3 regions of the Vreelandella sp. H-I2 genome follow, and region 2 is predicted to be linked to each of the others. Evidence: predicted binding sites of a transcription regulator. Region 2 holds the regulator's gene; each other region holds the start of a gene.
The links. The regulator LexA, encoded in region 2, represses DNA repair genes until DNA is damaged. The targets are predictions, from matches to a motif close to TACTGTNTANNTANACAGTA.
Positions count from the first base shown of each region.

Region 1: the regulator LexA is predicted to act here: its motif matches at 3,773-3,792, upstream of ACUVOF_RS03050 (LexA family protein).
Region 3: the regulator LexA is predicted to act here: its motif matches at 853-872, upstream of ACUVOF_RS00015 (LexA family protein).

Region 1 covers NZ_JBRAMC010000001.1:624,540-632,541, reverse strand. The annotation lists gene oadA (sodium-extruding oxaloacetate decarboxylase subunit alpha) at 1-1,242, shown strand, start outside; gene ACUVOF_RS03060 (sodium ion-translocating decarboxylase subunit beta) at 1,255-2,577, shown strand; gene ACUVOF_RS03055 (IMPACT family protein) at 2,689-3,306, opposite strand; gene ACUVOF_RS03050 (LexA family protein) at 3,306-3,710, opposite strand; gene ccmA (cytochrome c biogenesis heme-transporting ATPase CcmA) at 3,922-4,542, shown strand; gene ccmB (heme exporter protein CcmB) at 4,651-5,349, shown strand; gene ACUVOF_RS03035 (heme ABC transporter permease) at 5,364-6,116, shown strand; gene ccmD (heme exporter protein CcmD) at 6,116-6,307, shown strand; gene ccmE (cytochrome c maturation protein CcmE) at 6,304-6,813, shown strand; gene ACUVOF_RS03020 (heme lyase CcmF/NrfE family subunit) at 6,860-8,002, shown strand, end outside.
Region 2 covers NZ_JBRAMC010000007.1:36,789-44,790, forward strand. The annotation lists gene ppsA (phosphoenolpyruvate synthase) at 1-379, opposite strand, end outside; gene ppsR (posphoenolpyruvate synthetase regulatory kinase/phosphorylase PpsR) at 703-1,536, shown strand; gene ACUVOF_RS17015 (hypoxanthine-guanine phosphoribosyltransferase) at 1,557-2,135, opposite strand; gene nagZ (beta-N-acetylhexosaminidase) at 2,184-3,215, opposite strand; gene ACUVOF_RS17025 (L,D-transpeptidase family protein) at 3,316-3,852, opposite strand; gene ACUVOF_RS17030 (TetR/AcrR family transcriptional regulator) at 3,830-4,507, opposite strand; gene lexA (transcriptional repressor LexA) at 4,787-5,464, shown strand; gene ACUVOF_RS17040 (energy-coupling factor ABC transporter permease) at 5,473-6,144, opposite strand; gene purU (formyltetrahydrofolate deformylase) at 6,169-7,023, opposite strand; gene ACUVOF_RS17050 (ribonuclease J) at 7,266-8,002, shown strand, end outside.
Region 3 covers NZ_JBRAMC010000001.1:879-8,880, forward strand. The annotation lists gene glyA (serine hydroxymethyltransferase) at 1-635, opposite strand, end outside; gene ACUVOF_RS00015 (LexA family protein) at 896-1,339, shown strand; gene ACUVOF_RS00020 (Y-family DNA polymerase) at 1,354-2,718, shown strand; gene ACUVOF_RS00025 (sodium-dependent transporter) at 2,680-4,143, opposite strand; gene ACUVOF_RS00030 (YbfB/YjiJ family MFS transporter) at 4,217-5,440, opposite strand; gene ACUVOF_RS00035 (AtuA-related protein) at 5,580-5,933, opposite strand; gene ACUVOF_RS00040 (acyclic terpene utilization AtuA family protein) at 5,920-7,326, opposite strand; gene ACUVOF_RS00045 (TRAP transporter permease) at 7,323-8,002, opposite strand, start outside.

The DNA.
Region 1 (8,002 bases), on a different contig from region 2:
AAAGAGCTGTCGATTCCGGTACACCTGCACTGCCACGCCACCACTGGCCTTTCTACCTCGACCATTTTGAAGGCGGTCGAGGCGGGCATTGATAACGTCGACACCTCGATTTCTTCCATGTCGATGACCTATGGCCACAGCCCAACTGAATCCGTGGTGGCGATGCTCAAAGACACCGGTCGCGATACCGGCCTGGACCTTGAGCTACTGGAAGATATCGCCGGCTATTTCCGCGAAGTGCGCAAAAAGTACGCCGCCTTTGAAGGCTCGCTGCGCGGTATTGATTCACGGATCCTGATTGCTCAGGTGCCGGGTGGGATGCTGACCAACATGGAAGGCCAGCTCAAAGAGCAAGGGGCGGGCGATAAGCTGGATGATGTACTCAGCGAAATTCCCCGTGTGCGCGAGGACCTGGGCTTTATCCCCTTGGTCACGCCCACCTCGCAAATTGTCGGCACTCAAGCGGTCATGAACGTAATGATGGGCGAGCGCTATAAGTCCATCTCCAAGGAAGTTCAGGCGCTTCTCAAAGGTGAATACGGCGCGGCTCCCGCACCCTTTAACGCCGAGTTGCAAAAGCGTGTACTGGAAGGCGGCGAGCCGATCACCTGTCGCCCGGCAGATAACCTATCACCGGAGATGGACAAGCTGGCCGCAGAGCTGAAAGAGAAGGCCAGCGCTGACGGCATCCGCTTGGCCGAAGGCAAGCGGGAAGTCGACGATGTATTAACCTATGCGCTGTTTCCGCAGATTGGCTTGAAATTCCTTAAAAATCGCGACAACCCCGATGCCTTCGAGCCTGTTCCTCAGGCAGCTGAGGCAGAAAGCGTTAGCGTACCGGCACAAGCCGAGAGCAAAGCGCCCGCCGCTAGCCGCGGTCCAGAAACTTATACTGTAAAACTCAACGGTAAAGCCTACGTTGTGGAGGTTGCTGAAGGTGGCGACATCAGCGGCGTACAGGAACAAACCCCCTCCGGTGCAGCCACTGATGCACCCAAAGACGACGCTCCGGCACCGAGCGGTGGCGGGACTGGTGAAAGCATTGATGCCCCCTTGGCCGGTAATATTTTCAAGGTCAATGTACGTCCCGGCGAGCAGGTCGCTGAGGGTGATGTCGTCATCATTCTGGAAGCGATGAAAATGGAAACCGAAGTGCGTGCCAGCAGCGCAGGCACTGTCTCTAAGGTTAACGTCAGCGAGGGCGACAGCGTAGCCGTAGGCGATACGCTGATCGAACTCTAAGGGCATCCGGTAATGGATAAATTAGTCACGTTATGGGAAGGCTCTGGGCTGTATAACCTTGAGCTTGGCCAGGCGACCATGATTCTGGTAGGGCTGCTACTGCTCTATCTGGCCATTTATAAAAAGTTTGAGCCGCTGTTGCTAGTGCCGATTGGCTTTGGCGGCATTCTCGCCAACATCCCCGAGGCTGGCTTGGCTATCTCCGCACTCGACCAAGCGATCGAGGTGGCAAAGCCCGCCGTGTTACAGCAGATGGCGGCAGCGCTGGGCGCCACCCTCGATCCGCTGGCTAACGCGGAAGCCTGGCGAGAGTCGCTGCATGCGATTGCTCATGGCGGCGCCGCGCCGGATCAGGTGCGTGCCGCGCGGGATATCGCCGTGGGCGTTGGTTACAGCGATGGCATGCTGTACAACTTCTACAAAGTCGCGATCGGTTCGGGCATCGCCCCGCTGATTATCTTTATGGGCGTGGGCGCGATGACAGATTTTGGCCCGCTGCTGGCCAACCCACGAACGCTGTTCCTAGGCGCTGCCGCCCAGTTTGGTATTTTTGCCACGCTGTTTGGCGCCGTGGTGCTTACATCGATGGGTATCATGGACTTCTCGCTCAATCAGGCGGCCGCCATTGGTATTATCGGCGGTGCAGATGGTCCGACGTCTATCTACGTCTCCAGCGTGCTGGCACCCGAGCTACTGGGCGCCATTGCCGTAGCTGCCTACGCCTATATGGCATTGGTGCCGCTAATTCAGCCGCCAATTATGCGTCTGCTGACCACCGATAAAGAACGACAAATAAAGATGACGCAGCTGCGGCCAGTCTCCAAGCTGGAAAAGGTTGTTTTCCCGCTGATGCTGTTGATTCTGGTCGCACTGTTTCTGCCCGATGCCGCCCCGCTACTCGGCATGTTCTGTTTCGGTAATTTGATGCGCGAATGCGGCGTGGTCGAGCGCTTATCGGATACCGCGCAGAATTCCCTGATCAATATTGTCACCATTATTCTGGGGCTGTCTGTCGGCTCTAAGTTAATGGCCGATAGCTTCCTGACATTTGAAACGCTGGGGATACTAGGCTTAGGCATAGTCGCCTTTGGAATCGGCACGGCCGCCGGGGTATTAATGGCGAAGCTAATGAACCTCGTCAGTAAAATGCCGATTAACCCCCTCATTGGTGCCGCAGGCGTATCGGCGGTACCCATGGCCGCCCGAGTGGCCAACAAGGTCGGGCTGGAATCGAACCCGCACAACTTCCTGCTGATGCATGCCATGGGGCCCAACGTAGCGGGTGTTATCGGCTCGGCGGTAGCGGCCGGGGTAATGATTAAATACTTGGGTTAACCGTTCAAAACAAATGTAAAAACTGGCTTTAAAACGAGTTTTTAAGAGTGACCTATAGAGCGCGACATACTGACACTTTCGGTACGTCGCGTTTTTTTATGCAGGAAGGTGCTAGCCAGCGTGGGCATCGATCACGTTCTTCACGCGGTTTTCCAGCAGGGAAAGATCAAGCGGGCAGTCACGTGGCCAGCCAATAATCAGGCGGACGCCATCGCCGTCGTAGTCGGCTTGTTCAATAGGGATGTCGTGTTCTTCACACCAGGTGCGGGCAATCGCTTCGTTGGCAAAGCTAAGACGTAAGGTATAGGTGTCACGCTCTATGACTTCTTGAGTAGGCAGTGTCTCAAGCGCATGGCTAACCGCTTGGGCATAGGCACGGGCTAAGCCTCCGGTACCCAATTTCGTGCCACCAAAATAGCGGATCACCACACAGCCAATATGTCCCAGTTGGCTACCCTGCAGTACTTGGTACATTGGTCGTCCGGCGGTGCCGCCTGGCTCGCCATCATCAGAGAAGCCAATCAAATTCTGTTCGCCGGGTGGTCCGGCAATATAAGCAGTGCAGTGGTGGCTAGCATTGGGATGTGCGGTTTTCGCGGCGTTCAACATGACGGTGAACGCGCTGATGTCCGACGCGTGGCAGACCCAAGTTATGAAGTGGCTCTTTTCTACTTCGGTGTCAGTCGTATGCCAGGACGAAGGGGGGAGTGCCGGAACCCGGTAGCGCATTAATGCTCCGTGATAGTAGGCTTACTTTTCAGGCAAGCGCTTGGGTGAGGTTCAACACCCATCACCATCCCGAGCACCTGAATATCACGGTTATGCAAAAATAGCGCGGGCTGCAAAACATCTTCAGGCCATAACTCTACCCCAAAGCGGCTGATAGAGAGCTGCCTCAAGGCTATTTTTTGCTGATTGATTTCAGCAACGGCGGTTTCTGTCTGGGCATCATGTTGATAACGCCGGATAATAATGACATCGCCATCGAATAAGTTGCAATCACACAGTGCGTTACCACGCACTTTTAATGCATAGGTATTGCGTCGAGTCACGCTTGGTGCCATGGCGAAAGCCCGCGGTGCTGGTTGTCTATGGCCGAAGGTCGCGGTGGGTACTGCCATCGATATCGTCATTGATAAATCTCCAGTGCTGAGCTCGCCAGAACATGTCTTTTCATACAGTGGTTTTAGTATAAGCCTGTTTTTGCATACAGTGCTAGCATTAATTCGTCTTAACGATCATTGACGGAGATCATGCTGCGACCCAGCGCCGCATAGACTGAGTAGCGAGAAAGGGGCTTTCCGTGTAGAGTTCGACGCGAAATCAATGTGTCTGGAGAGTCCCTTGAGCCTGTGCCTTCAAGCCCGACAGCTGGCCTGTGAACGTGATGACCGCTGGCTGTTCAATGGGCTGGATCTTGATATTCGCAGCGGAGAAATAGTGCGCATTGAAGGTCCTAATGGCAGCGGTAAAACCACTCTGCTCAAAATCCTCTCCGGGCAACTCAGTGACTATCAGGGTGAGCTCTTCTGGAACGACAATTTGATGAGCGAGGCGCGTGAACATTTTCTCGCTAATTTGCTCTATTTAGGACACGCCCCAGGCATTAAATCAGGGCTTTCCCCGTTAGAAAATTTAGCCTGGTATCAGGCGTTAAGCGGGGAGAACGGTGATGAAGATCAGCGCTTAGAAGCCCTTGAACGTGTTGGGTTAGCGGGCTTTGAAGATGTGCCCGCAGGGCAACTCTCGGCAGGCCAACAACGTCGTGTGGCCCTGGCGCGCTTAACGTTAACGCCAAGGGCACTATGGGTACTGGATGAACCTTTTACCGCCATAGATCGTCACGGCGTCGCTGATCTAGAAAGGCAGCTTGTTGCCCACGCTCAGGCCGGTGGCTGCGTGTTAGTAACGACACACCACGAGTTAACCGCTTCACCATTGCTGAGGCGGATAGCGCTGGGGTAGAAGGAGTCAAGATTGCATAGCTCTTCACAGGGTACTCCACATAGAACGTTACAGGGTTCTTCCATTACTTCTGTGCACGGCCCAAGCACTGCCCAACAGGTACCGGCAATGCCCCTGCTCGATCACAGGGGTGGGTTGATGGTTGCCGTGAAGGCTACGTTAGTGCGTGACTTAACGTTGTTGTTAAGGCGCCGTGGAGAAGTGCTCAATCCGCTGGTGTTTTTTGCGTTGGTGATCACCCTGTTTCCGATCGCTATTTCACCCGACCCAGAGTTATTGGCGGTTATTGCGCCGGGATTATTGTGGGTGGCAGCTTTATTGGCTGCGTTGCTGTCGTTAGACAGCCTGTTTCGCAGCGATTATGACGACGGAAGCCTTGAACAGCTGTTGCTGGCGCCGCAGCCGTTGGCTGCGCTGAGTCTGGCAAAGGTGGCCGTGCACTGGCTGCTAACGGGGTTGCCTTTAGCGCTGATGGCCCCCCTGTTAGGCATTATGCTGGCACTGCCGGCGGGTAGTTACGCCGTGTTGGCGCTGTCATTGGCGCTGGGCACGGCCAGCCTGAGTTTGATTGGCGCGATTGGCGCGGCATTAACTGTCGGCTTGGCGCGGGGCGGCGTGCTGCTTTCGTTATTGGTATTGCCATTGTATATCCCGGTACTGATTTTTGGCGCCGGTGCGGTGCAAGCGGCTATTTTCGGCGACGGTGTTTTAGCGCACTTGGCTATTTTGGGCGCGCTTCTCGCCGCCGCGCTGATGTTAGCGCCGTGGGCGATTGCTGCATCGCTGCGTATCAGTATTAACGGTTAAGGACAGGACTCGCTATGTGGGCCTTTATTCATAAGCTAGGATCACCCAAGTGGTTCTATAGTATTAGCGCCAAACTACAACCTTGGTTTTGGGCGGCGGCGGGGCTGCTGATTATCACCGGGTCGATGTGGGGGCTGGCGTTTGCCCCGGCGGATTACCAACAGGGCAATAGCTTCCGGATCATTTATGTCCATGTGCCGGCGGCTTTTTTAGCCCAGTCCATCTTTATCGCCATGGCGGTGTCCGGCTTGGTTTTCATGGTTTGGAAAATTAAAGTCGCCGATATGGCCGCGGCGGTCATGGCCCCGCTGGGAGCCGCGATGACCTTTATCGCGCTGTTTTCCGGTGCGGTGTGGGGTATGCCGACCTGGGGAACCTGGTGGATGTGGGATGCGCGGCTGACTTCCATGTTAATTCTGCTTTTCTTGTATCTAGGGGTGATTGCCCTGCGTGGTGCATTTAACAGCCGGGACAGTGCTTCGAGGGCGGCCTCAGTGCTGGCCATGGTGGGGGTGATCAATATTCCCATCATCAAATACTCCGTGGACTGGTGGTACACCCTGCACCAGCCGGCTTCATTTACATTGACCTCGCGCCCGGCGATGCCCACTGAAATGTGGCTGCCCCTGGTCATCATGGTGCTGGGTTTCTACAGCTTTTTTATCGCGTTAACGCTAATGCGTACACGTAGCGAGATCTTGCGTCGCGAGGCTAACAAACACTGGGTGCAGGAACTGGTCAGCACCCGGGCGAAGGAGGCGCACTAATGGCATTTGGCTCTTTTTCCGAATTTCTCGCTATGGGTGGCCACGCCCCTTATGTGTGGTCTGCGTGGGGCGTTACGGCGCTACTGTTGCTCGCCACCGTATGGCATGCACGTGCTGAACAGCGTCAACTGCTCAAGGGCTTAAAACGCCGTGTAAGGCGGCAAAACGGTACGAGGGGGAGCGCCCAATGACACCAAAACGTAAACAGAAACTCTTTGTCATCCTAGGCCTGGTGTCGCTGGCGGCGATTGCCGTGGGGCTCACTCTGTATGCGCTGCGTGCAAACATTAATCTGTTCTTTAGCCCGGTACAGATCGCCCAGGGTGATGCGCCGATGGAGAGGCAAATTCGTGCAGGCGGCATGGTAAAAGAGGGCTCGGTTTCAAGAGATCCCGACAGCCTGGACGTAGAATTTACCGTGACCGACTACGTCGATGACCTGGAGGTCTACTATAGCGGAATTCTGCCGGACCTGTTTCGCGAAGGCCAAGGCGTGGTAGTGGTGGGTGAGCTTCAGGCCGATGGGCGTTTGTATGCCGATAAAGTCCTTGCGCGCCACGATGAGAATTATATGCCTCCTGAAGTCGCCCAGGCGCTGGAGGAGGCGGGTTATTCGCCTGCCGATTATCAGGCCAAAGCTGCCGAAGTAGGTAAACGCCTAGACGAAGAAGGCGTCCCCGAGGCAAGCGAATACTAGTTAATGCAACACCAGGGTTGGCAACTCAGCCTCATGCGGAGTACACATGTTCATCAAACTGATCCCTGAAATTGGCCACTTCGCGTTAATTATTGCGCTACTCATGGCGATGGTGCAGGCGGTGATGCCGCTGGCGGGCGCAGCGACCCGCCGTCCTTTGTGGATGGCTTACGGCCAGCCGATGGCGGTTGGGCAGTTTGTGTTTATAGCCATTGCCTACGCCTGTTTAACCGCCAGCTATATGCTCGACGACTTCAGCGTGGCGAACGTGGCCAATAACTCTAACTCATTGCTGCCCTGGTACTACAAATTCAGCGCAGTGTGGGGCAACCATGAAGGCTCCGTGCTGCTATGGAGTTTTATGCTGGCAGGCTGGGGGTTTGTGGCTAGCCTGTTCACCGGCAATTTGCCGCGGGATATGGTCGCCCGAGTCATGGGTGTGATGGGCTTGGTCTGCACAGGCTTTTTACTGTTTATTCTGATCACCTCCAATCCTTTCGAGCGGCTATTGCCCAATATGCCCCAGGATGGCGCTGACCTTAATCCGCTGCTGCAGGACTTTGGGCTGGTGGTTCATCCGCCAATGCTTTACATGGGGTACGTCGGCTTTTCTATCGTTTTTGCATTTGCCATTGCGGCACTGATGGGAGGACGTTTAGACGCCGCCTGGACCCGCTGGGCTAGGCCTTGGACGAATCTGGCCTGGGCGTTTTTAACCGTGGGTATCGCGCTGGGCAGCTGGTGGGCCTATTACGAGCTTGGTTGGGGCGGCTGGTGGTTCTGGGATCCGGTCGAAAACGCATCGCTGCTGCCCTGGTTAACGGGCACCGCTTTGGTTCACTCACTGGCGGTAACGGAAAAGCGTGGCTCGTTTAAGAGCTGGACCGTGCTGCTGGCGATTTCGACCTTTTCGCTATCACTGATGGGAACCTTCCTGGTCCGCTCGGGCGTGCTTACCTCGGTGCATGCGTTTGCCAACGACCCAGCTCGCGGGTTCTTTATTCTGATGTTGCTGGCGATTACGGTGACGTTGTCGCTCATAGTATTTGCGCTGCGCGCCCCACGGGTGAGCCATAAGGTTGGCTTTAACTGGCTCTCCCGCGATGCGCTGCTGCTGGTCAATAATATCTTTCTGGTGATTATGACCGTCACCGTACTGCTCGGTACTGTCTACCCACTGATTCTGGAT
Region 2 (8,002 bases):
CGGTGGCTGAGCTGCGTACGGCTACTTTCAGTTGCGGGTGCTGTTGTTGAAGTTGGCCATAAGCCTCACGCAAGGCTGCTTCAAACGTGGGGGGAAGCGGGGTATCGATAACCCATTGGCGAATGTTGCGCCCTGCTTCGGCCAGGGCTTTCACATCATCTACATCCAGACGAGCAAGAGTAGCGTTGATACGTTCATTTAGCCCTTCATGGGAGAGAAATTCGCGATAAGCGTGAGCAGTGGTAGCAAAGCCGCCAGGAACCGTCACTCCAACACCTGAAAGATTGGAAATCATTTCACCCAGCGAGGCATTTTTGCCACCCACGCGTTCGACGTCCGACATGCCCAACTGATCGAACCACAGAATATACTCTTCCACGTAACCCCCTCGCTCATAGACACCGGCACAGCCGCTGACATAGTTACCAAAACTATGCATAGTCGATAAGACCATGGGCCATGGATAATTAATCAAGACACCCTAGCACCACGCCCCACTATTCGCCATTGGTCTAATAGCGAAGAGAGTGGAGGATTTTTACAACAGCAGGGCTTTTTGGGCTGGTTATGTAGTCAGGTGCGCACACCTTTCACCAAATGTGTATCGCGCTGACGAAGTTGCCGCAGTAAATTGCTATGCCACGTTGTGCTGGCAAAAGGCTCGGCCCACAATAGACGCATTCATCATCACTGGATTTTGTCATGAAACGTACGGCTTTTTTTATTTCAGATGGCACCGGCATCACGGCGGAAAGTTTAGGGCGCAGCCTACTGGCCCAGTTCAGCGATGTCGAAATCGACATGCAGACCAAGCCCTATATCGATACGCTGGAAAAAGCTCAGGCGTTAGCAGCGATCATTGAATCAACGGCCGACCGCGACGGGCATCGTCCTATTATCATTGACACCATTGTCGACCAGCAGATTCGCAACGTCATTCGTCAGGCATCCGGTTTCAAAGTCGATATTTTTTCGACTTTCCTAGAGCCTTTAGAACAGGAGCTGGACACTCACTCTTCCTACAGCGTGGGGCGTACTCATTCGATTGGTAGTGATGACGTTTATATGGACCGTATTCACTCCGTTCACTTCGCGCTTGATAACGATGACGGCGCCCGCACCCATCAATATGATAAAGCGGATATCATCCTGGTGGGCGTCTCACGCTGCGGCAAAACACCCACCTCGCTCTATTTGGCACTTCAGTTTGGCATTCGGGCGGCCAATTATCCGCTGACGGAAGATGATCTAGATGAAGACGGAATGCTGAAGCTGCCCAAGGCACTTGTGCCTCATCGTCAAAAACTGTTTGGCTTAACGATTGATGCACGGCGCTTGTCGGCGATTCGCAATGAAAGACGCCCCAATAGCCGCTACAGTTCGATGGATCAATGCCTTCAAGAAGTGGAACAGGCTGAATCGCTTTACCGCACCATGCATATTCCCTTTATCGATGCGACACGCTTTTCGGTGGAGGAGATCTCTACGCGAATGATTGCCGAGACCGGTTTAGCGAGGCGCTTTTCGCCCCGCTAATACGATAAGTCACTGTGTGATTACATGCCTTTCGGCGCAAAAATACCCGGTGCGTTGCGCCAGTAACCTTTGTAATCCATGCCAAAGCCGAACACATAACGATCGGCGACTTTCAAGCTGCAATAGTCGGCTTTCAAGCCGGGCACTGCTTTGCGATCGTGTTGTTTATCGACCAATACAGCCGTGGTGACGCTGGCGGCTTGGGCTTCTTCACAGTAAGCCAAAATGGCCGCCAGTGTCGCGCCTTCGTCCAGGATATCGTCAACGATTACCACATGGCGGCCTGCCATGGGTACTTCTGGAGAAACACGCCAAAAAAGCTCACCCCCACGGAATTCATTGCGGTAACGCGTGGCATGTAGATAGTCCACTTCCAGCGGGAAGCCTAAACGGGTGAGCAAATGCCCTGTCGTAATCAAGCCACCATTCATTACACAATAAAAAACCGGCAGTTTATCGCCTAAATCACGAGTGATTGCTTCCGCCATGCGATCAAGAGCAAGTTCTACCTCTTGTTGAGAAATTAAACAGTCGGCGTTATCCATCAACTCACGCATTGAGTCTAGCGATTCTAACGCCTCTTTATCCAACTTTGACATCTACCAACTCCAGGGCGGGTTATAAACTGTATTTGCTACAATACGTGGCTAAATAGCGCTGGGGTTTGACTGGTTCGCCAGCGCTTCCAACTTAGCGTGAGCACGGCGCCAACGGCCCAGCGCACTCAGCGCGTCTAAATCAGGCCGCGCACGGCTATAGCGCAGTTTAGCGGGACGTTTGGTATCTATACCCTGGCACGCCAGCATCACTTCAAGCGCGGCAGCACGATCATTACATACCAACAGCATATCGCAGCCTGCCGCTAGCGCCGCTTGAGCGCGCGCTTTAGGATCGCCCGCTTCGTGGGCGCCCGCCATGCTTAAGTCGTCGGAAAACACACAGCCTTTGAACCCCAGCGATTCGCGCAACATACCGAGCCAATTAGGCGAAAAGCCTGCCGGGCGCTTATCGAAAGCACTGTAAATCACATGCGCAGGCATTACGCCTTCTAGCTGTGTGGCTAGCTGGGCAAAGGGTATCAGGTCATGCCGTTTAATAACCTCTAGCGGACGATCATCCACCGGCAGTGCGACGTGAGAGTCTGCGGCTACCCCACCGTGGCCAGGGAAGTGCTTACCCACCGCCGCCATACCTGCATCGTGTAGGCCCTGAACAAACGCGCTGCCCAATTGCGCCACGTGCTGGGGATCACTGCTAAAACTACGATCACCAATAACACTTGAGACACCGCTTTCAACATCCAGTACGGGAGCAAAACTTAAGTCCAACCCGCAGGCGGCCATTTCCATTCCCAATAACCACCCAGCATCTTTTGCTAACGACAAGCCATCTTCGGGATTGTCGCGATAGCGCTCGCCAATGCGCGCCATGGCAGGAAGACGGGTCAACCCTTCTTTAATACGCTGAACGCGTCCGCCCTCTTGATCGACTGCCAGCAGTAAATCAGCACGCACACGGCGAATATCGCTGCAGAGTTGGCGAACCTGATAGCCATTCTCGACATTACGGGCAAATAAAATAACGCCCCCTACCGTCGGTTCAAGTAGTAAGCGCTTTTCTGCAGCCGTCAATTTAGGGCCTTCAAGGTCCAGCATGACCGGGCCTAACGGTTGAGTCATCGTGATAGGTCCATTAAAAGGGGCGATGATTCTAGACGATCGTCTAGCAGAGTCAAAATCTGAGACACATTAACGGTTGTTACTGTCAGTCACAGCCTGGTTAGTCAAAACACTGCCGACCGCCATGCAACCAAACCGGGGTACCCGGCACTGCTAACGAAAAGATAGTCAGCAAATCACTGTTACGTAAACGGATACAGCCATGGGAAGCAGCAACACCCATCGGCTGATCAGGTGGCGTACCGTGCAGGTAGATATAGCGCCGTTGCGAGTCTACCTGGCCTCCGCGGTTCACTCCCCTTTCTAACCCGCAAAGCCACAAAATACGGGTTAAAATCCAGTCACGCCCTGGATAAATCTCGTCTAGCGCAGGTGAAAATACCTCGCCAGTCCAGCGTCGGCCCCGAAAAACGGCATTTTCCGGTCTATCAGCACCAATAGCGGCTCGTACATAGTGCCAACCATGGGGTGTTTTACCACTCCCATTTTGCTCTCCATTACCGGCGGCACCGGAAGATATCGCGTATTCATGAAGCACTTTCGCGCCCCACCAGCAGCGCATTAGCTGTTGAGTGGTATCAATCTCCAGCCAGATGTTTTCAGTTGGAGGTAGCTCAGCTAGCTTGGGCGTTCGCATGTTTTCCTTCTTCGAGGGCAGGAGGTAACGGTGCATTCATGGCAGCAACTACCACCGGACGCAACCGCCTTACTAAATCCCGCACAGTGACCTGCTCGTGATAATCCTTTTCCGCGATATCTCGCAATGCATCGAGGCCTGACAGGGTAAATATCACGGTACCAAGCATAAAGTGTAGTCGCCAAAAGCGTTCCGCGTCAGGCAGGTCTGGTGTCGCCTGACGCACAAGCTCCGTGAAACGGGCAAACACATCGCCATACTCTTGTTGAATATGGCGTCGAAGATGCCCTTGTGCTTGGCTGTAGGCCAGTCCAAGTAAGCGCATGAATACTTTGAGACTGTTGCGTTCAGCCGGCACAGCCAGAACGGTTGTTGCCATTGTTTCGAGTAACGTTTCAAGCGGCACAACGTGCCCTTTATGCTGGGCTTCAAGCTCATCAAGTGCCGTGTGAAAACGCACTGTAAAAGGATCTAGATAGCGAGAAAACACAGCCTGAATTAAGGCTTTCTTAGAGCCAAAATGGTAGTTCACGGCCGCCAAGTTGACGCGCGCTTTACTAGTGATGTTGCGCAGCGAGGTTTCAGCAAAACCACGCTCTGCAAACAGCACTTCAGCGGTATCGAGTATACGGGTCACCGTATCAGACTGAGCCATAGCGCTCTCCAGGGAAACAAGTGTTTAAAACATAGCAAAATACTATTCTATAAACTTGGCAGGCTCAACGCTTGATTTACTAATGAAATATGGCGTCTTGCATAAGAAAAAACTTAGTTTAAAACGATGACTAAAATTGCCCGGGTAGAGAAAATGAGGATTGACAGGCCATATACTGGACAGAGGAACATACTGTATACTTAACCACTTATCGATTAATTCGACATTTATCTTTGTTACTGTCAGTTCACTATCAATTTACAAATTATGGAGTCTGGTATGTCGCGTCCACTAACCGCTCGCCAACAGCATGTCTTTGATTTTATCGTTAAGACCATGGGCGAATTTGGCTACCCTCCTACGCGCGCCGAGATTGCTAAAGCGCTTGGCTTCCGTTCTCCTAATGCGGCTGAAGAACACCTGCGCGCACTTGAGCGCAAGGGGGTTATTCGTATTATCCGCAATACCTCTCGCGGCATCCGCCTGCCCAACCAAGAGCCCCAAGAAGCCCTGGATAGTGCCACCACGACCGTACCCTCCAATGTAGAGCCGCTGCCCACAGGCCTACCGGTGATTGGAGAAGTGGCGGCAGGCAGCCCTATACTGGCCGCCGAGCATATTGATCGCTACTGCCCATTACCACCAGAATACTTCACACCAAAAGCTGACTACCTACTGCGTGTACGTGGTTTATCAATGAAAGATATCGGCATCTTAGAAGGTGACTTGTTGGCAGTTCACCGCACCGAGCGGGTACGTGATGGACAGATCGTGGTTGCTCGTCTGGAGGATGAAGTGACCGTTAAACGCTTCAAACGCCAGGGGCATCAGGTAACCCTGTTTGCAGAAAATTCCGACTTTGCGCCAATCGAAATAGATCTGCGCTATCAGTCACTCGATATCGAAGGCGTCGGCGTCGGCGTCATTCGCGGTGGTAACGGGCAGGCGCTCGGCTAAAACTGGCGTTACTGCAGGTCGATATAGCGGTGGTCATTGAAAGTGGCCACCCAATCAGGATGGTAAACTAGCAGAATACTCAGCAGCATGCCGGTTAGTAGCGCCTCGGATGGCATTAATAGGGGTAGGAAGCGCGCATACTCCTGAGCCAAATAGACAGCATCAGGATCAGTACCCGCGACGACTATCAGCAACACTGCAGCTAACCCTCCTCCCAGCGTTGCCAGTGCAGAGCCGAAAAAGCCGCAGACAAATAGGAATACCATCAGATTATCCGGTAGGCGCCGATCTACCAACCGCCACACCGTGCCAATGATCGCAGCAGGCACTATTCCTGTGACAAGAATATTAGCTCCCAGCAGCATCCACTCATTGCGACCGATCAATACCATAGCAATATTAATAAGTACGTTACTGATCAGCGCTAGGGGCGCCTTAAACACAAGTGTCAGCAATACCGTAAAGACCAGATGTAACGTTAGCCAATCAACCGCCTGAGCACGCAGCTGCCACATCAGCACCACCGCCAGCGTCGCGCCTAGCCAACGGTGCTGAAGCGCGACGTCTCCCCTCAAGGCCTGCCACGGCCGCCGACTAATTACCCAAACAACAACTCCTAACGAGAGGAGCGAGGTGAGCAGCAGCATCCAGGGCGCTAATACACTTTGCGCAAATGACATGGTGGCCTCTCGGTTCAATAAGTATTAACTAAACACCACAGTTTTGTTGCCATGGACCAGTACCCGATCCTCTAAATGCCACCGCAATCCCCGAGCGAGTACCGCTTTCTCCACATCACGGCCGAAGCGTACTAAATCGGTGGGCGTATGACAGTGACTAACGCGATGAATATCCTGTTCGATGATAGGACCCGCGTCGAGTTCCTCCGTTACGTAGTGGCAGGTAGCTCCAATCAGTTTAACTCCCCTCTGGTAAGCCTGGTGATAAGGCTTAGCGCCAGCGAACGAGGGCAAGAAACTGTGATGAATATTAATTACTCGCCCCGCATAACGCGTGCATAATTCAGGTGGCAAAATTTGCATATAACGCGCCAACACGATGCAGTCAGCACGAGCATTGTCAATCTCAACCTGTACTTCCGCAAACGACGCCTGCTTGTTTTCAGGGTCAACCGGAACATGATGGTAGGGAATGCCATACCATTCTGTCAGTGAACGCATATCGTCATGGTTAGAGATAACACCGACAATATCGCAATCCAGCTCACCCGCTTGCCAGCGATAAAGTAGATCTACCAAGCAGTGCGACTCTCGCGACACCATTAGCACCACTCGTCGTCGCTTCTGGGTATCGACCAGTGACCACTGCATATTGAATTCGCTGGCCACCGGTTCAAATGCTACACGTAACGCTTCTACCGACATGCCCACGGAATCCGCCAATATTTCGTAACGCATAAAAAAACAGCCAGTTTCTAAATCTGAGTGCTGACTTGCTTCAGTAATGGACCCACCCTGCTGGGCAATGAAACTCGATACTCGCGCAACAATACCCACCCGATCAGGACAGGACACAACTAAACGATAATAATGAGACATGTGAGCTACTCTTGACTTGCTTCTAAGGTAATTATTACAAACCAGCGGCTTAGGATGTTAACCAGACTGCATAGTGTATCGGAAGGCCATGGATGATTGTTAGCCGCCCCTGCCTTCCCGTATAGTTAAGGCACTACTTTTTAGGCTTTTCATAACTAATGCATTCACCACGCGTTCAAATTCGTCCCCGTCGTCGTCCGCCGCTGCGCATGCTGCCGCTGGGGGGATGCGGTGAGATTGGTATGAATCTAACGCTATACGGCTATGACGATCACTGGATTGCCGTTGACTGCGGCATGATGATTCGCCAAGACCTCCCCGACTCGCCGCTCCAGGTGCCCAATGTTGATACACCGAAGGCACTGGGCATCGTGCCGAAAGCACTGTTTATCACTCATGGACATGAAGATCACATTGGGGCTGTTGCTTGGCTATGGCCGCTGTGGAACTGTCCCATTTATGCCACCCCTCTTGCGGCAGGGCTGTTACGGCTTAAATTTGCTGAACATCAACTCAGCAGCGCCGCTATCCAGGTCATCGAACCGGGCGAGGCGTTAGAAAGTGGCCCGTTCACGCTGCGCTATTTACTTTTAACGCATTCAATTCCCGAAAGCTGTGCGCTGATGATGATGGCCGGTGGTTATCGCATTTTACATACCGGTGACTGGAAACTCGATCCCGAGCCCCTCATTGGCATGCCGATGAACGCAGCCCAATTCAAAGCGCTCGCCCCCATTGATTTAGTCGTGGGCGACTCCACCAACGCCCCTATGCCTGGTCACTCTGGCAGCGAAGGGGATGTTGCTCGAGCACTAACAAAGACCCTCAGCAACTGCCAGGGCCGTGTGGTAGTTTCTTGTTTTGCTAGTAACCTTGCTCGAGTGCTAGCTATAGGACGCGCAGCCCAACAGTCTGGTCGCCGTATTAGCTTAATGGGCCGCTCTATGGAGCGCATGGTCAGTGTCGCCCGCGGACTTGG
Region 3 (8,002 bases), on a different contig from region 2:
ACACCTGCCGCAACTAAGCCTGAGACGTGGGCCATATCCACCAGTAAGTAAGCGCCCACTTCATCGGCAATTTCGCGAAACTTGGCCCAATCGACGATTTGTGAGTAGGCCGAGAAGCCAGCAATGATCATTTTCGGCTTGTGTTCACGGGCAAGCTGGGCCACTTGATCGTAATCGATCAGCTCTTGGTCATTGAGGCCGTACTGGATGGCGTTATAGTGCTTGCCCGAAAAGCTCGGCTTGGCGCCGTGGGTCAGGTGGCCACCGGCATCCAGGCTCATGCCTAGAATGGTGTCGCCTGGCTTGACCAATGCCTGGAAAACGGCGCTATTGGCTTGCGAGCCGGAGTGCGGCTGAACGTTTACGTAGGTAGCGCCGAACAGCTCTTTGGCGTAATCGATCGCCAGGTTTTCAGCGATATCGACGAATTCACAACCGCCGTAGTAACGCTTACCGGGGTAGCCTTCAGCGTATTTATTGGTCAGTTGGCTGCCCTGGGCTTCCAGTACGCGGGGGCTGGCGTAGTTTTCAGAAGCAATCAGTTCGATGTGGGCTTCCTGGCGCGCCACTTCTTTCTGCATAGCATCAAACAGCACATCATCGAATCCGGCAATTGTCATATCGCGGCTGAACATCGGCGGGCACCTCGTAACGAGAAAGGGTCATCATGGGAGAAGCGAGGGCGCTATCATAACGCAGCCTGAGGCGACTTTCATCGCATCCGCATCAGGTCGTGCATGAGTGTGCTTCATGTTGAACCAGCCATTAAATGCTGACCGAGTGGACAGCCATCTTAGAAGATTAGTTACCTTTAACTCGCAACCTATTTGCATTTTCTTTCCTGTTAAAAAATACTGTATATTCATACAATATTTTAAACATCAGGATACCGACAATGCCGGGCCAATCTTCTCACTTCACCCCCGCTTTGCCGTTAAGCGCCCAGCCGCTGCCGCATTTAACCTTTTTGGGCCGTGCGGGTTTTAGCGGATTTCCTTCGCCTGCACAGGATTACGAGCCGTGCACGCTGGATCTCAATACCCGGCTGGTTAAAAACCCCACCGAGACGTTTTATGTCACCGCCACCGGCGACAGCATGGAAGGCTGGGGTGTTTTTGAGGGTGATTTACTCATCGTTGACCGTGGTATTGAGCCGCGCCTAGGCCATATTTTAGTCGCGATGCTGGAAGGCGAAGCGCTGATTAAACGCTACGCGCTTTACCAGGGCACCCCGCATCTATGTTCAACCCACCCGCACTATCCGCCACTTCCTCTTGAAGGCAGCGACTGCCAATTATGGGGCGTGGTGCGCGCCGTGGTGCACGAATACTTACGTTGAGCTAAGGAAGTGTGATGATCGGATTAATCGACGCTAATAATTTTTATGTCAGCTGCGAGCGCGTTTTTCAGCCCCAACTGGAAGGTCGGCCCGTCGGCGTTATGTCGAATAATGATGGTTGCGTCATCGCGCGCTCAGCCGAATTGAAAGCGCTGGATATCCCCATGGGCACGCCAGCTTTCAAGCTTGAAGGACTGCGCCAGCGTGGCGAGATCCATCTGCTCTCCTCAAACTACGAGCTTTACGGCGATATGTCGGCACGGCTAGCCCAGTTGTTGCGTGACGCCTGTCCAGAGGTCGCGCCCTACTCCATTGATGAAATGTTCGTCTACTTAGAAGGGTTGACGGCAGAGCAATGTGAGGCACTGGGGCGTCAGTTGCGTCAGCGTATTCGCCGCCACCTCGGCCTACCGGTCTGCATTGGGTTGGCCACGACCCATACGCTCGCCAAGCTGGCCAACCACCTCGCCAAGCAAGCCCCCCACTACGAAGGTGTTTGCCTGCTGAATGGACAAGACCATACCACCGAGGCAATGCTCAAACGCACCCCGGTGGGCAGTGTGTGGGGCGTCGGTCGTCGGCTTGCCGAGCGCTTAGCCATTGGCGGCGTCAACACCGCCTGGGACTTGCGAGAAAGCGATGAAAAACTGCTGCGCAAACGCTTCTCGGTGGTGTTGGCACGCACAGCGCTTGAGCTGCGTGGCATCCCCTGCCTGGAAATGAACGCGCTGGAACAGCCGCGCCAGCGAATAATGACCTCGCGCTCGTTCGGCCAAATGACGGGCGCTTTTACAGAAGTGCATAATGCGCTGCGTCGTCACGCCCAGCGTAGCGCTGAAAAACTACGCGAACAGCGCAGCCTGGCACGCGCGGTCATGGTATTTCTTAAAACCAACCGCCATCGCCGTGACCAACCGCAATATTTTCCGCAGGCGCTCATCGCCCTGCCCTCACCTAGCGACGACACCCGAGTAATTCTTGACGCGGTACGCCAGGGGCTTGAGCAAATTCACCGCCCCCGCTATCGGTTTATGAAGGCGGGCGTGATGTTGCTCGATTTAGTGGACGCTGAGCAGTATCAGCTTTCGCTGCTGCATCCACCGACCCGTGATCGCCATCCGTTTTTGATGGCCACGGTCGACCAAATCAATCAGCGCATGGGACAAGGCACGATCAGTTTTGGTATGACGGATGCCCAAGCTGCTTGGCAGTTACGCTGCGCCCACCGCTCCGACCGCTTTACGACACGCTGGGATGAGCTGATGAAAGTGGGTACTCACCCCGGCGCGGTGGCCGCCGCAGAGGCGAAGGAAAAGGCAAAGCAGCGCGAGCAACAAACCCTAGCCAGTGCGAAGCGCAGAGCGCAGCCGCGGGCTTAGACTTTCCCCCAGCGCCGCCATCGCAACCAGAATCCCCAGCAGCCACGGCCAATGCGCTGCGAACGAGACTTGATAGACGCCCAGGGCATCGACAAAAATCACCACAATGCCGAGCGGGCTAACGTAGCGCACCATGGTCAGCCATAGCACGTAGGGCAGCGGCGCAAGCCCCAGCTCCTCGCGGAAAGTGTCGCTCTTCAGTATAAAGCCTGCCAGCACCACCATGCCTAAGCCGCCCAGCGGCATCATCCAGCGTGATGTCAGATAATCCAGCCAGTCGAAAAAGGTTTTACCTGCCAGCGTCCAATCAGCACCCAGATTAAACGACAACATCGCCAGGGTACTGATTATCCAAAGCACAATACCCGTACTCCACGAGGCCGCCGGACGCGAGAGGCCCTTGTTATCACACAGCCAGGAAACCGTGGCTTCGACCATGGAAATTGCCGAGGTCAACGCCGCCATAGAAAGCATTAAGAAAAACAGGCTGCCAAACAGCGTACCCAGCGGCATCGCCTGAAAGGCCAGCGGCAAGCTCATAAAGATCAAGCCGGGGCCTTCACCGGGGTCCATACCGTTGGCAAAAATGACCGGAAATATCGCCAGTCCCGCCATCAGCGCTACCACCGTATCCGCCACGGCAACACTCACCGTGGTGCGGCCAATCGAGGCGCCTTTGGGCAGGTAGCTGCCGTAGGTAAGAATCGCCCCGGAGGCGAGAGAGAGCGTAAAGAAGGCGTGGCCAAGCGCTGCCAGCAGACCTTCGCTGGAAAGGCTACCCGCGTTAAACGAAAACAGGAAGCTGACCGCCGCGCCAAAGCCGCCGGAGAACATGCCAAAGCCAATCAGCACCACGAGCATGATCACCAAGCCCGGCATCATCCAACTCACGCTTTTCTCGATGCCCTTCTGTACGCCTTTGCCGACAATCAGCATGGTCAGCAGCGTGACTAGCGTACTCCAGAAACCCAGCGTCATTGGGTTGGCGTTATTGGCACCAAACACAGCGGCCATGTCATCGACGCTGCTGCCGGAGAGACCGCCCGTAACCATTTTCCACAGATAAGAAAACGACCAGCCCGCCACGACGACGTAAAATGACAGCACCATAAAGCCGCAGAGCATGGCCATCCAGCCGACCAGCGACCATGCCGATGCGCGACCAGACTCATTGACCACACGGCGAATGGCATCCACAGGGCTGCCCTGCCCACGCCGACCAAAGGCAATTTCGGTCATCATCACCGGCACACCCACGGCAAAAATGCAGGCCAGGTAAACCAGCACGAAGGCACCACCGCCGAACTCTCCGGTGATATAGGGGAATTTCCAGATATTGCCCAGCCCAACCGCTGAACCCGTTGCCGCTAATATAAACCCCCAGCGGCCTAGCCACTGAGTGCGAGGTTGTCCAGACGTGGTCATTTGCCCAGTTCCTGTCAGAAAAAGGGGCTCATCCTAGAGGATTTCGCGGGCAATGCCCACTAAGCCTCAGCCCCTAGGCGTACACAGAGGCTTTAGCGGCGGCGTCCAAACGCTGGGCGGTTTGGTCTACCTGGCGTAGATAAGCAAGCAGCACAGCACCGAGCGTTACAAAACCGCCAGCCAGCCAAAGGCCTACGGTATAGTGGCCCGAGGTTTCAGCCAGTACGCCGGTTAACGCAGGTGCAAAAATCTGCGCGGCGCCATACGCCAAGGTCATCTGGCCCATCAGCCGCGCCGGGCTTGCCGGATAAAGCTTGCCCGCCATGGTAAGCACCAAACTCACGCAGCCAAGAAAGGTGCCGCCATACAGCACTGCGCTCAGCATCACGACGGGGAGATTGGCGCTGATGGCAGGCAGCACAATACCGACTACCTGGATGCTCATCGCGATAATCAAGGCCCCCAGGTAGCCAACCCGCCGGGCGATAAGATCCCAAAGCATCACGGCCGGTGCGGCCGCCAGCCCCACCACGGCAAACGTCCAGTTGCCCATTCCCGCCAGCAACGGTTCGCGCTCCACGATCGTGACGATAAAGGTGGCGTTAATGACATAGCCGTACCCGGCACAGAAATAGGCAGGCAACATTAAACGCATAAAGGTACGTGAAGGCGGCATGGCGGCAGGCGCCTTAGCCTGGTGGGCACCGGCAACCGGTTTTACCGGGCGCGGCAGCCAGCGCCAGGCGGGCACCAACAACACGGCCCCTAGCAGAGCGAAAAGCCACCACTGCGCCTGCCAACCAAGCGAGAATGAAAGCATGAGTTCTACCGCCACCGCCGCCAGAACAATCCCCACACCCAGCCCGGCAAAATGAATGCCCAGTTCCCCGCGCTGCTGGTGATTCATTAACCAGTGAAGAATCAACCCCGATGCCAAGAGCATGGCGGCACTGCTGGAAAGGCCCGCAAAAAAACGCAGCCCTGCCCACAGCCAGAAGTTATCCGCCAGGGCCATGCCCACGGTGGTGAGTACGGCCAGCACCAGGCCAATGCGGTAAAGCGTGTCCTTGATATAGATGCTGTGAATCAAGGCCGCCAGCACGGCACCCAGCATGTAGCCTGCGTAGTTAAGCGCGGCAAGCCAGCCACCGTCGGCATCGCCCATCCAGGTTTGCTGCTGCATGACCGGCAGCAATGGCGTATAGGCAAAGCGGGCGATCCCGATACACAGAAGCTGGCTGAACACCCCGGCCAGCAATACTTTAAGACGCTGCGAACGCAAGCTGGCCGCGGCCATAGTGCTGCTCCTTGAACACTGCTTTTATTATATTAGCAAACGCTATATTGATTAGCGCGCATACAATTTTATGCATAGTAAGGCGTTTTGGGCAGCGCGTCATGACCACCTAGGTCGAGGGTCTGGCTAAAAGCTCTGGCTAAATAGTCACCTCCAGGCTTAACAGCAGAAACGACAGCGTTTTGCCGTGCCCATCCAAGTTGAGGGCGCCATTAACTCCCCCCTGAAGCACGTCATCAATCACAAAGTTCATGCCCGCCAGGTTAGGTAATGGGTAGCGCCGCACTTGGCTGGCGCCACGGTGGGCAAATAACGCCAGCACCCGCGCTTCCGTTACCTGCTCAAGCAAAGCAGCGTAGTGGTCTGGGTCATAGGCAAATAGCGCCACGTTGAGGCGCTCGCCTTTATCCCCCGCACGGGCATGCGCCAGTTGATGAAGTGAAACCGAAGTGCGCGGAGACGCTGCGGTTGGGGTGTGTTCAGCTTGCCGCATAGCGTTCGCTCCTGTGGGTATCTTGGGCCGACGGCTCAAACATCGTGGCATGGGCATGAATGTCGCTTCGCTTGACTAAATACGACGCGGTAAACACCCGTTGTTGAAACTGGCGACGCACCCCACCACCGCCAGCGGGGCCGGCACAATAAAGGGCGAGTAGCTCTTGTGTTGCACGTTCCACCCAGCGCCGTTCGCTGTGTTCGGCGGCCAGCCTCAGTCGAAAATCGCCGTTGGTGGACGTCGGTACGCTTCGCTGTAACTCACCACTATCACTATCAAACACGCTGGCCAAGCCAATAATATCCAAGCGGGTACGCAGCTCTGCGGGGGCACGAAACACCAGTCTTTCACGCAGTACCTGGGCAGCCAACTGGGCCCTCGCCAGCGCATTGGGTCCGGCATAGGAGATTTCTGCTTCTCCCTGCCATCCCCCGTCGTAACATACCGTTGTTTTAAGCCGCTCCGGGGCAGGCTTGCCACGAATGCCCGTTACCTCCACACAATTGGGCGCCAGTTGACGCACCACCGCATCGGAAAGGTCTACCGTGACATCAGGGGTCAGGTAATTGGCCGGGTCGTGAACTTCGTAGAGCAACTGCTCTTTGACCGTTTGCTCGGTAACGCAGCCACCCGTATCGGCAGGCTTGGTAATGATAAGGCGCCCATCCTGTTCAACTTCAATGATCGGATAGCCCACCGTGGCAAGCCCTGCCACGTCCTTAAACCCCGGGTCGGCAAAATAGCCGCCACTTACCTGGGCGCCGCACTCAGCCAAATGTCCCGCCATCATGCCGCAGGCCAGGCGGTTCCAATCGTCCCAACGCCAATCAAAGTGGTGCATTAGCGGAGCCAGAAACAGCGCAGGGTCGGCAACACGCCCGGTAACGACAACCTCCGCCTGCATCGCCAATGCGTCAGCCAACGCCTTGGCGCCCAAATAGACATTGGCAGAAATCAAGGCGTCATCGCTGGGCAGTTTGAGACGTTCGGCTTCCCAGCGCTGTAAATCCACGTCATGCAGTTGCTGGCGAATATCATCGCCGTGTACCTGAGCAATACGCACATTCTTCCGGCCAAGCTGTACCGCCAGATCAGCGATGACCTGGCAAGCACCCTGCGGGTTTGCTGCCCCGAAGTTCCCTAAGATCTTAATGTTGTGGTCCAGGCAATCACGCAGCACCGGGGCCAGCAGTTCATCTAATAGTGGTTCAAAGCCACTTTCAGGATCTTCACGCATTGCTCGATGGGCAGCCGCAAGCGTTCGTTCACCCAGGGTTTCAAACACCAAGGCGGCGGGCTGCTGCCGTTTGATTAATTCGGCCACCACCGCCACGGCTGCATCAGTTCGGTCACCAGAAAACCCCGCCCCGCTACCAAGTAAAAAGCTCATAGATGTGTCTCCTTGGTCTGATGAGAGCTCTGTTGAGAGGTCTGATGAGAGGCCTGAAGGGAGGAGTGATCGACGGGTTCGTTATCCAGCAATGCGCGGCGACGTATAAAGAGCCCCACAATTAGCGCCAGGGCCGCCAGTGTCGTCAGCCAGCCGGGCGTTAGCGCAAGGCCTATTACCGCGATCAGTGCGACGGCATCAATCACTCGCTTACCCGTCATGGACACACGAGACATCAATGCGGCAAATGCGATGACGAACACCACGCCTTGGCTAGCGGCCAAGCCGATATCCAACGCGCTGCCAAATCCCGCCAACGCTGGGTAAATCAGCAACAAGAAGGGAATCACATAAATAGCGGCCGCCAGGCGCACCGATTCAACCGCCGCGGGCAACCAGTTAGTGTCGGCAATACCCGAGGCCACAAAAACCGCAATACAAACCGGCGGCGTAATGACCGATAGTGTGGCGAAATAGAAAACGAAAAGGTGAGCAATCAGTGGCTCAACGCCTATTGCTGTGAGCGCAGGAGCCAACACCGACGCCACCAACACATAGGCCGCCGTGGTGGGGATGCCCATGCCCAAAATAAGACATACGCCACCCACGATCAGCGCCACCAGAAAAAGCGATTCACCGCCTACCGTGACAATCAAGCTCGCAAGCGTTACGCCAA